2 regions of the Kushneria konosiri genome follow, and region 2 is predicted to be linked to the other one. Evidence: predicted binding sites of a transcription regulator. Region 2 holds the regulator's gene; the other holds the start of a gene.
The links. The regulator PhoB, encoded in region 2, activates phosphate uptake and scavenging genes when phosphate is short. The targets are predictions, from matches to a motif close to TGTCATANNNNTGTCANA.
Positions count from the first base shown of each region.

Region 1: the regulator PhoB is predicted to act here: its motif matches at 2,079-2,096, upstream of ugpB (sn-glycerol-3-phosphate ABC transporter substrate-binding protein UgpB).

Region 1 covers NZ_CP021323.1:7,336-11,626, reverse strand. The annotation lists gene ugpA (sn-glycerol-3-phosphate ABC transporter permease UgpA) at 1-585, opposite strand, end outside; gene ugpB (sn-glycerol-3-phosphate ABC transporter substrate-binding protein UgpB) at 666-1,997, opposite strand; gene B9G99_RS00025 (hypothetical protein) at 2,200-2,772, shown strand; gene B9G99_RS00020 (hypothetical protein) at 2,832-4,241, opposite strand.
Region 2 covers NZ_CP021323.1:1,243,044-1,247,334, forward strand. The annotation lists gene B9G99_RS05800 (N-acetylmuramoyl-L-alanine amidase) at 1-604, shown strand, start outside; gene phoR (phosphate regulon sensor histidine kinase PhoR) at 648-1,946, opposite strand; gene phoB (phosphate regulon transcriptional regulator PhoB) at 1,953-2,636, opposite strand; gene ubiA (4-hydroxybenzoate octaprenyltransferase) at 2,794-3,660, opposite strand; gene B9G99_RS05820 (chorismate--pyruvate lyase family protein) at 3,749-4,291, opposite strand, start outside.

The sequences.
Region 1 (4,291 bases), 1.2 Mb from region 2:
GCCGGCACCATCAATGGCTGCGGCCTCCATCAGACTGGCCGGAATGCCCTGCAGGCCGGCCAGAAAAAACACGAAGTTGTAGCTCATCTGTTGCCAGATGGCGGCCACGATCACCAGTGCCATGGCCTGATGACCGTTGAGTCGAAAGTCCCAGTGAATGCCCAGAGCGCTCAGCCCCCTGGTCAGCACCCCCAGCGTGGGATCGAGCATGAACATCCACAAAACGCCGGCTGCAGCGGGGGCCACGGCATAGGGCCAGATCAAAAGCGTTCGGTAGACACGGCTGGCCTTCAGTACTCGGTCGGCCATGGTGGCCAGCAGCAGCGCAATTGCCATGGCGCCGAAGGCCACGCTGACACTGAAGATGGCCGTGTTGAAGAGCGCCTCATGGTAGCTGCCGGAGGCCAGTACTCGCGTGAAGTTTGAAAGACCGGCGAAGGTCTCTCCCAGACCGAAGGCATCCTGCACATAAAAGGATTGTCGAAGAGCCGTCACGGCTGGCCAGAAAAAGAACACCAGCACGATGATGAGCTGCGGTGCCATGAGCATCCATGGTGCAAGGCGATGACGCTGAAAGGTGGACATGAGTTGAAAGCGTTATCCGAAGGGGGCGGGAAACCATCAGTTCGCGCCCCGGCGATACCATGCCGGGGCGGAACGGGGGATCAGCTGACGCTGCGCTCGAACTGCTCGAGAAGCTCATTGCCACGGTCCGCGGCGTCATCGAGCGCCTGCCTTGCACTCTTGTCACCGTTGAGGGCCCGCTCGAGCTCTTCTTCGATGACGTCGCGAATCTGAGGCATGTTGCCCAGACGCAGGCCGCGCGAATTATCGGTCGGCTCAGTGCTGGTCATCTGCTTGAGCGCGATCTCGGTGCCGGGGTTTTCATCGTAGAAATGCTGTTCGCGGGTCAGTGCGTAGGCCTTGTCGGTAATGGGCAGATAGCCCGTGAACTGGTGCCAGTCGGCCTGTACTTCCGGGGAGGAGAGATAGTCAAAGAACCGGGCGACGCCTTTATAGACGTCTTCACTCTGGCCCTTGAGCACCCATAGCGAGGCGCCACCGATGATCGAGTTTTCAGGCTGATCGATGACCTTTGGATCCCAGGGCAGGGGGGCTACGCCGAATTCGAAGTTTTCGGTATTGTCACGAACGCTGGCGTAGCTGGCCGATGACGCCATCAGCATGGCGCAGTCGCCGGAGAAAAAGCGCGGTGAGGCCTGATCCTCACGGCCGCCGTAGCGAAATACGCCACTTTTCTGCCAGTCGATCAGATCCTGCACGTGGGAGATGATCGCATCGCTGTCGTTGAAGACGAGTCGCGCCGAAGGCCCGCCAAAGCCGTTTTGCTCGCTGGCAAACGGGATGTTCTGGCGCGCCGCGAAGTTTTCGAGCTGAATCCAGCTCGGCCAGGTGGTCGTAAAGCCGCAGTTGGCCGCGCCGCTGTCGACGATTGTTTTGCCTGCCTCGGCCACGGCTTCCCAGGTGGTCGGCGGTGCATCGGGATCAAGCCCTGCCTTTTTGAACAGGTCCCGGTTGTAATAGACCACGGGGGTCGATGAGTTGAAGGGCAGTGACAGCATGTGGCCGTCGGTGGTGCTGTAATACCCGGTCACGGCCGGCAGATAGGCGGCGGGATCGAAGGGCTGGCCGGTATCGGCCATCAGCTCATATACCGGATAGATGGCGCCCCGGGCATTCATCATGGTGGCAGTGCCGACTTCATAGACCTGCGTAATGGCAGGCGCCTTGCCGGCGCGAAACGCAGCGATGGTCGAGGTCAGGTTCTCACTGTAGGTGCCCTTGTAGACCGGCTTGACGACGTAGTCCGACTGAGACTGGTTAAAGTTCTCGGCAATCTCGTTGACCTTTTCCCCCAGACTGCCCTCCATCGCGTGCCACCAGACGACTTCCGTAGCTGCAAGGGCTGGTGTTGCGCCCAGTGCCAGCGTGGACAGTGCCGCCATCCCGACGATGCCTTTGAAACCCTTGACCATGATGTGCTCCGCGCTGTCTTTATAGAAATATCTGCTGCGCCGATATGCTGAAAGGTGCACATGGCAATCGTGTGGCGAAGGTGTGTCAAAAGCGTGACAGCGACGCTGACGGGTTTTAGAGAGGTCAATCATGGCGAGAGGTTAGCCAGATACGAGAGGCGCGTGGCATCATGGCCGTTTTGAACGGCGGGCAGATGCAGCTTTGAAGATTTCATATATCACCGAATCACGGGATCGGGATGCCTGTCTGGCCATGCTCTGTGCCAGCGTGTTCGGACGGGAAGCGGGACTGGCGCCTCTGGTGGAATTTGCCGGCGTCAGCCGACTGCTGGAGCAGGAATCGGCCCGTATCGTGGCCCTTTTTGATGACAACAGAAAACTTTGCTCGGTGGCCCTGCTCACGCTTGAAGTGGAAGGGCGTGGCGTGGCACTCCGGCTTCTGGCCACGCCCGAGAAAAAGCGTGGCCGTGGTCATGGACGGCGGCTGGTGACTCGGCTGGGAGAGTCGACGGCGATGCGAGTCACGACAGCGGACCCGAGGCTTGAAGCCTTTTTCACCACGTTCGGTCTGGCTCGCTGGTATCGCCACGCCGGCAGTGATCTGCGCACCGGCTTTAATGAGCGCTCCAGCGTTGATGCGCTGTCACAGGCGCCAGAGGTGGTCAATTTTCAGGAAGATGCCGTGCTGCGTGCCTTCAAGCGCGACCCGGCCGTGTTTGAACGCTACAAGACCCGCTTTGCCGAGGGCCTTGAGCATTTCAATACGTTGACCTGACCTGTCGATGCATTAAAAAACCCCGGCCATGGCCGGGGTTTTTTGTGCTTTCTGAACGATCAGAAATTGAAGCCGAAAGTGGTGATAAACTGTGTGTTCCACTTGTTGGCATCACCTGAGCCGAAATAGCCCAGCCCGTTCTTGTTGGAGGCTATATCCGCCCAGAGATAGTACGGACCTGCCGTCAGCTTAAGGCCGATATCGTTAAACATCGGATTGTCGACATCGCCAAAGCCGCCGTTGTAGGGGGAGTAATCGCCACGCGGATTGATGTAGCTGAAGTCGTTGTAGAAATAAATGTTTTCGACCGGGCCCCAGTCGACATCCATGCTGTAGCCAAGACTTGCCGTATACATCTCGGCCTCGGCAGGGATCAGATAGTTGAAGTTGAACGCGCCGACCTGAACAACGTTGTCTGAAATCTGGGTTTCTGACTCAGGAGCATTTTCGGCATCGTATTTATAGGTCGTGGCCTGTGCCATGGCCAGCCAGTTACCGTAGCTGCCGCTGACTCCCAGTGCTGCCGACCAGTTGCTGCCGCTGTCATTGGTATTATTATTATAAAGCTGTCCGCCCTTGACCGAGGCATTCACTTCGGTGGTGTAGTCGGTACCATGGCCAAAAGTGTAGGCAGCTCGCGCGGCCAACTGATTTTCCTCGCTATTACCCTGTTCGCTACTTCCAATCGCATTGGCACCGTAGTGCTGATTGTCGTCGCCAAGGTTGTCGGACTTAAAGAACGCCAATGATGTGTTCCATGGTCCGGCATCACGCTCCCAGAGAACCCCGGCGTTCTGATTGTCGTTAAAACCGGCCAGATAAGGCAGGTTGCCATACCAGCCCAGATAGCCATAGGGCATGTTGCCAAAGGGGGTCTGCACCAGACCTGCCTTGACGGTATTTTCATCATCGACCTTGTAGCCAAGCCAGCCTTTTTTCAGGAAGTTGTAGCCGTTGTAAAAACGGTACTCCATGGAATACAGGAAATCATCGTGTTCGCCATCAATGGCAAGCACGAGCTTGTTGAAGTCGAGATCTCCTGCCTTGTCCTTGCTGCTTTCGCTCCAGTCCTGATAGCTGTAACCGAACTCAACCATTCCACTGAATTCGACCTGTTGCATTTCATCCAGCGTGGCCTTGTTCTGCTCAGCCATGGAAAGCGCTGAAGCCCCTGAATTATCGCTGTTGGCGCTTGCGGCTGTCTGGCGAGACCCACTGTCCTTGGCACTTGTACCATTGCTACCTGAGTTGCTGGCGGCTGTGTTGCCGCTACTGGTGGTCTGAGCAGAAGCCTGCTGCTGCTCCAGTCGATCAAGACGCTGCTGCATTTGCTGCAACTGGGCGCGCAGTGCCTCGATGGTTTGCTGATCATTCGGGGCGGCCTGGACGGCAGTGGCGGCCATGGCTGCGGAGATGCTGAGAGAGAGCGTCAGCGCCTTTAAGCGCCGTGAGTCCGTTTGAATGCTCATGAACTGTTCCTTTGCTCGTTGTTATGTATAGATGACGTGTCAGGTTTTAT
Region 2 (4,291 bases):
GCCAGTGGTCATGCAGCTGGTCGATGAGAGTAAAAGAGCCTGGCATGCCGGTGTCAGCAGCTGGGCGGATCGCGTCAATCTCAACGACACCTCGATCGGCATCGAGATCGTCAATCGCGGCCATTACACCTCGCCTGACGGCATGGTCTGGGATCCCTACAGTCGGGCCCAGATCGAGCTGGTGACTGCCCTGGCCCGGGATATCGTTGATCGCTACCACATCGCGCCGGAAAACGTGCTGGGCCACAGCGACATCGCGCCCGGCCGCAAGGTTGATCCGGGCCCGTTCTTTCCCTGGCAGCGCCTTCACGAGGCCGGGGTCGGTGCCTGGCCCGAACGTCACGTCGTGACCCGCTATCAGCGTGAGCTGAGCGCCTCACCACTGTCCATGGCGCAGCTGCAGCGGGCGCTGGGGCTCTGGGGTTATCCGGTAAGTGTGACCGGCACCTTTGATGAGCCGACCCGCAAGGCGCTGGGCGCCTTTCAGATGCATTTCCGACCGGCCGACACCCACGGCAATGTGGATGTGGAGAGCCAGGCCATCTTGCTGGCGCTGCTGGAGCGCTATCACGGTCTGGCCGACGTCCGCGCCGTGCGTCAGTAGACGGCTGGCAGGCCGCGGTGAGTCATGAGACAGCGCCCGGACATCAGTTGGGCGCCTTCTCCATGCGGGTGGCGGGGAAAATGCAGCGAAAGCAGGCGCCTTCGCCGGGCTGGCTTTTGATATCGAGCCGGGCATCGTGGCGCAGCAGGACGTGCTTGACGATGGCCAGTCCCAGACCGGTGCCGCCGCTGGCCACCGAGCGACTCTTGTCGACCCGGTAGAACCGCTCGGTCAGCCGCGGGAGATGCTCGGGGGAGATGCCTTCACCGTTATCGATCACCTCGACGGCGGCGCCATCCTTGCCCCACCGGCGATAGACGATGGTGATGTGACAGCCAGGTGAGGTGTAGCGCACTGCGTTGTAGATCAGGTTGGACAGGGCGCTTCGCAGCTCTTCGATATCCCCGAACAGCCGCCGGGTCTCCTCGAGCCGACAGGTGATCTCATGGCTGCCGGCGGAGAGCTCCTGTCCGTCCTCGGCGATCTGTTCGCACAGCGCTGCCATGTCGATGGAGCGCTCATTATGATGGCGTTCGCTGGTCTCGAGCCGTGACAGGGTCAGAAGATCCTCGACCAGATGCTGCATGCGCACGGTCTGCTCCTGCATACGGCTCAGGCCGCGCTTGAACGAGCCGGGCAGCGCCTCATGGTTGTCCTGCCAGGTTTCAACGTAGCCGGTCAGCACCGTCAAAGGCGTGCGCAGCTCATGGGAGACGTTGGCCACGAAGTCGCGTCGAGTCTGCTCCAGACGCTGCAGGCGCGTCACATCGCGAATGATCAACAGACGTTCGTCGTCGCCAAAGCGGGTGATCTGACACGCCAGCGTGCGTGCCTCGTTGGTGGGAGCATTGATCGTGATCGGCTCGCTGTAATCCATCCGACGGAAATAGCGAATGAAGTCGGGATCACGCAGATAGTTGGTCAGGTGATGGCCGCGGTCCTGACGGTTGTCCAGCCCGATAAGCCGCTCGGCGGCACTGTTCCACCAGTCCAGACAGCCGCGTGAGTCGAGCATCACGACCCCTTCGCTCATCGACTCGGCGGACTCCTGAACACGCTTCAATACCGAGCGCAGGCGGTTTTGAAGCTGCTGCTGGCCCTTCTGGTAGCGGTAGAGCCGGTCGAACAGATCGCCCCACACCCCTTCGCCATCGGGCGGGCGTTGATCTACCGGGGCTTCCAGCCAGCGGTAGAGTCGCCTCAGGTGTCTGAGGGTAAAGGCGAGATGGATGCCCAGCCCCAGGGCCAGACCCCAGCCCGGATAGCCCAGCAACATGCCCAGAATGGTAAAGCATGCGGACAGATAGGCCAGACGCCAGAGTTCGTTGAGCCAGTAATGCATGGCCGGCTACCGTGACGAAAAGCGATAGCCGGTACCGCGTACGGTCTGCACCAGATGCTGATGGGCATCACCCAGCACCTTGCGCAGCCGTCGAATGTGTACATCCACCGTGCGCTCCTCGACATAGACATTGCCACCCCAGACCTGATCAAGCAGTTGGGTGCGGGTGTAGGCGCGCTCCTGATGGGTCATGAAAAACTGCAGCAGGCGATACTCGGTCGGGCCGATCTCGAGCGCCCGACCATCGACACTGACGCGATGGCTGACGGGGTCAAGCATCAGCCCGCCTACCTCAACGGTCTCCTCGATACCGGCCGGTGTCGTGCGCCGCAGCACGGCCTTGAGACGGGCGATCAGCTCACGGGGAGAAAAGGGCTTGGTGATGTAGTCATCGGCACCGCTTTCCAGCCCCTGAACCTTGTTGTCTTCCTCACTGCGGGCCGTCAACAGCACGATCGGGATGTCGCGGGTCGTGGGTTCGCGCTTGAGACGGCGGGCAAGATCAATGCCGCTGACGCCCGGCAGCATCCAGTCCAGTAAGATCAGATCGGGACGCTCGTCGACCACCAGTTCATGGGCGCTCCTGGCATCCTCGGCCTCGAGAATGCGAAAGTCCGCCATCTCGAGCGCCATGGCAATCATTTCACGAATCGGCGCTTCGTCGTCGACGATTAAAACGGTTCTGGACATGAGTGGCTTCCCCTGCCGGATAGCGATGGCGACTGACGAGATGACCTATGCGGTGGCGCGCAGGTCATGGGCGTCGTCATGTGATCGTCATTCAAACGTCTTCATATGACAACTTTATGACACTGCGACCGGGGATGACGCCATCGCTTCCTGAGGATTAAGCCTGCCAGGTCGCCAGCGCAATGCCGGCAAAAAGCAGAATGCCTACCCAGTGGTTGTTCAAAAAGGCCTGAAAGCAGCCCTCACGGGTGCGCGTTCGACAAAGCCGCTGCTGATGCACGAACACAACGGCGATGGCGATAAGCGATGCCCAGTAGAAGCCATCAAGCTCGGCCATGCGACCTACAACCGCCAGCAGCATCAGCATCAGCACCTGAAGTGCGCCCTGGATGACCAGATCCATCCGGCCGAATAGCACAGCGGTCGACTTGATGCCGATTTTCAGATCATCGTCGCGATCGACCATGGCATACCAGGTGTCATACACCAGCGTCCAGACAATATTGGCAAAAAAGAGCCACCAGGCCACCGCCGGCACATGGCCCTGCTCGGCGCCGAAGGCCATGGGAATGCTCCAGCCGAACGCCGCCCCCAGTACCACCTGCGGCAGATGGGTATAGCGCTTCATGAACGGGTAGCTGGCGGCCAGTGCTGCAGCGCCGAATGACAGCATGATGGTGTAGGCGTTGGTGAAACACACCAGCACAAAGGCGATGGCCAGCAGCACGCCAAACAGCGTCAGCGCCTCGCGCTCGCTGATGCGCCCGGTCGCCAGCGGTCGATCATGGGTACGCTTGACGTGGGCATCGAAGTGGCGGTCGGCGTAGTCATTGATCACGCACCCCGCTGCGCGCATGACATAGACCCCCAGAATGAAAATGATCAGATTATGCCGGGTGGGCAGGCCATCGCCGGCCAGCCACAGAGCCGCCAGCGTTGGCCACATCAAAAGCCAGGTGCCGATGGGCCGGTCAAGCCGGGTCAGACGCATGAAGTCAGGGAGACGAGCGAGGGGCGACGGCATCGTCGGGGCTCCAGTCAGGGTAAAACGAGGATGTCAGCGTAAAAACATGAGTCTACCCGAAATGACCCGGTGTCGAGTCATTCATGCGTCATGGGCGCTGGCACCGGGTGAAGCGCTCATGCACAAAATACTCCTGCACCAGCAGCGGCGGGCGATCAGGCCCCAGGGTGAACAGTGAGCGCCGTCCCCACGCAACCGGCAGATCCAGAAATCCCGGGGCATCCCGGGTCATTTCGATGGCCGAGCGCCGTACCATGGACTTTTTGGGTGCCCGTGCGGCTCTGGCAAAGAGCTGATGGCCAAGCGCCCGGGTGCCCAGGCGGGCCATCCAGGGCGGGCAGCCCCTGAGCGCCATGACCGACCGCGCCGCCACCAGCACCTCGCCCCCGGCTTCCAGAGTAACCTCCCGCCGCCAGACCCGCTGGCCGGTAGTCAGACCCAGCGCGGAAAGTTCGTCATGACGTCCGCGTCCGGGACCCTGAGCGTACAGTCGAACCGTAATGGGCGCATCGACCAGACGTGCCAATCGGGCCGTGAGCGAGTCCCGTGACCTCATCAGGCCTGCGAGCGGGTTTTCAAGGTGTACACCGGACAGGGCAATCGGTTGCCAGCGGGTCAGCGACGTAAAAGG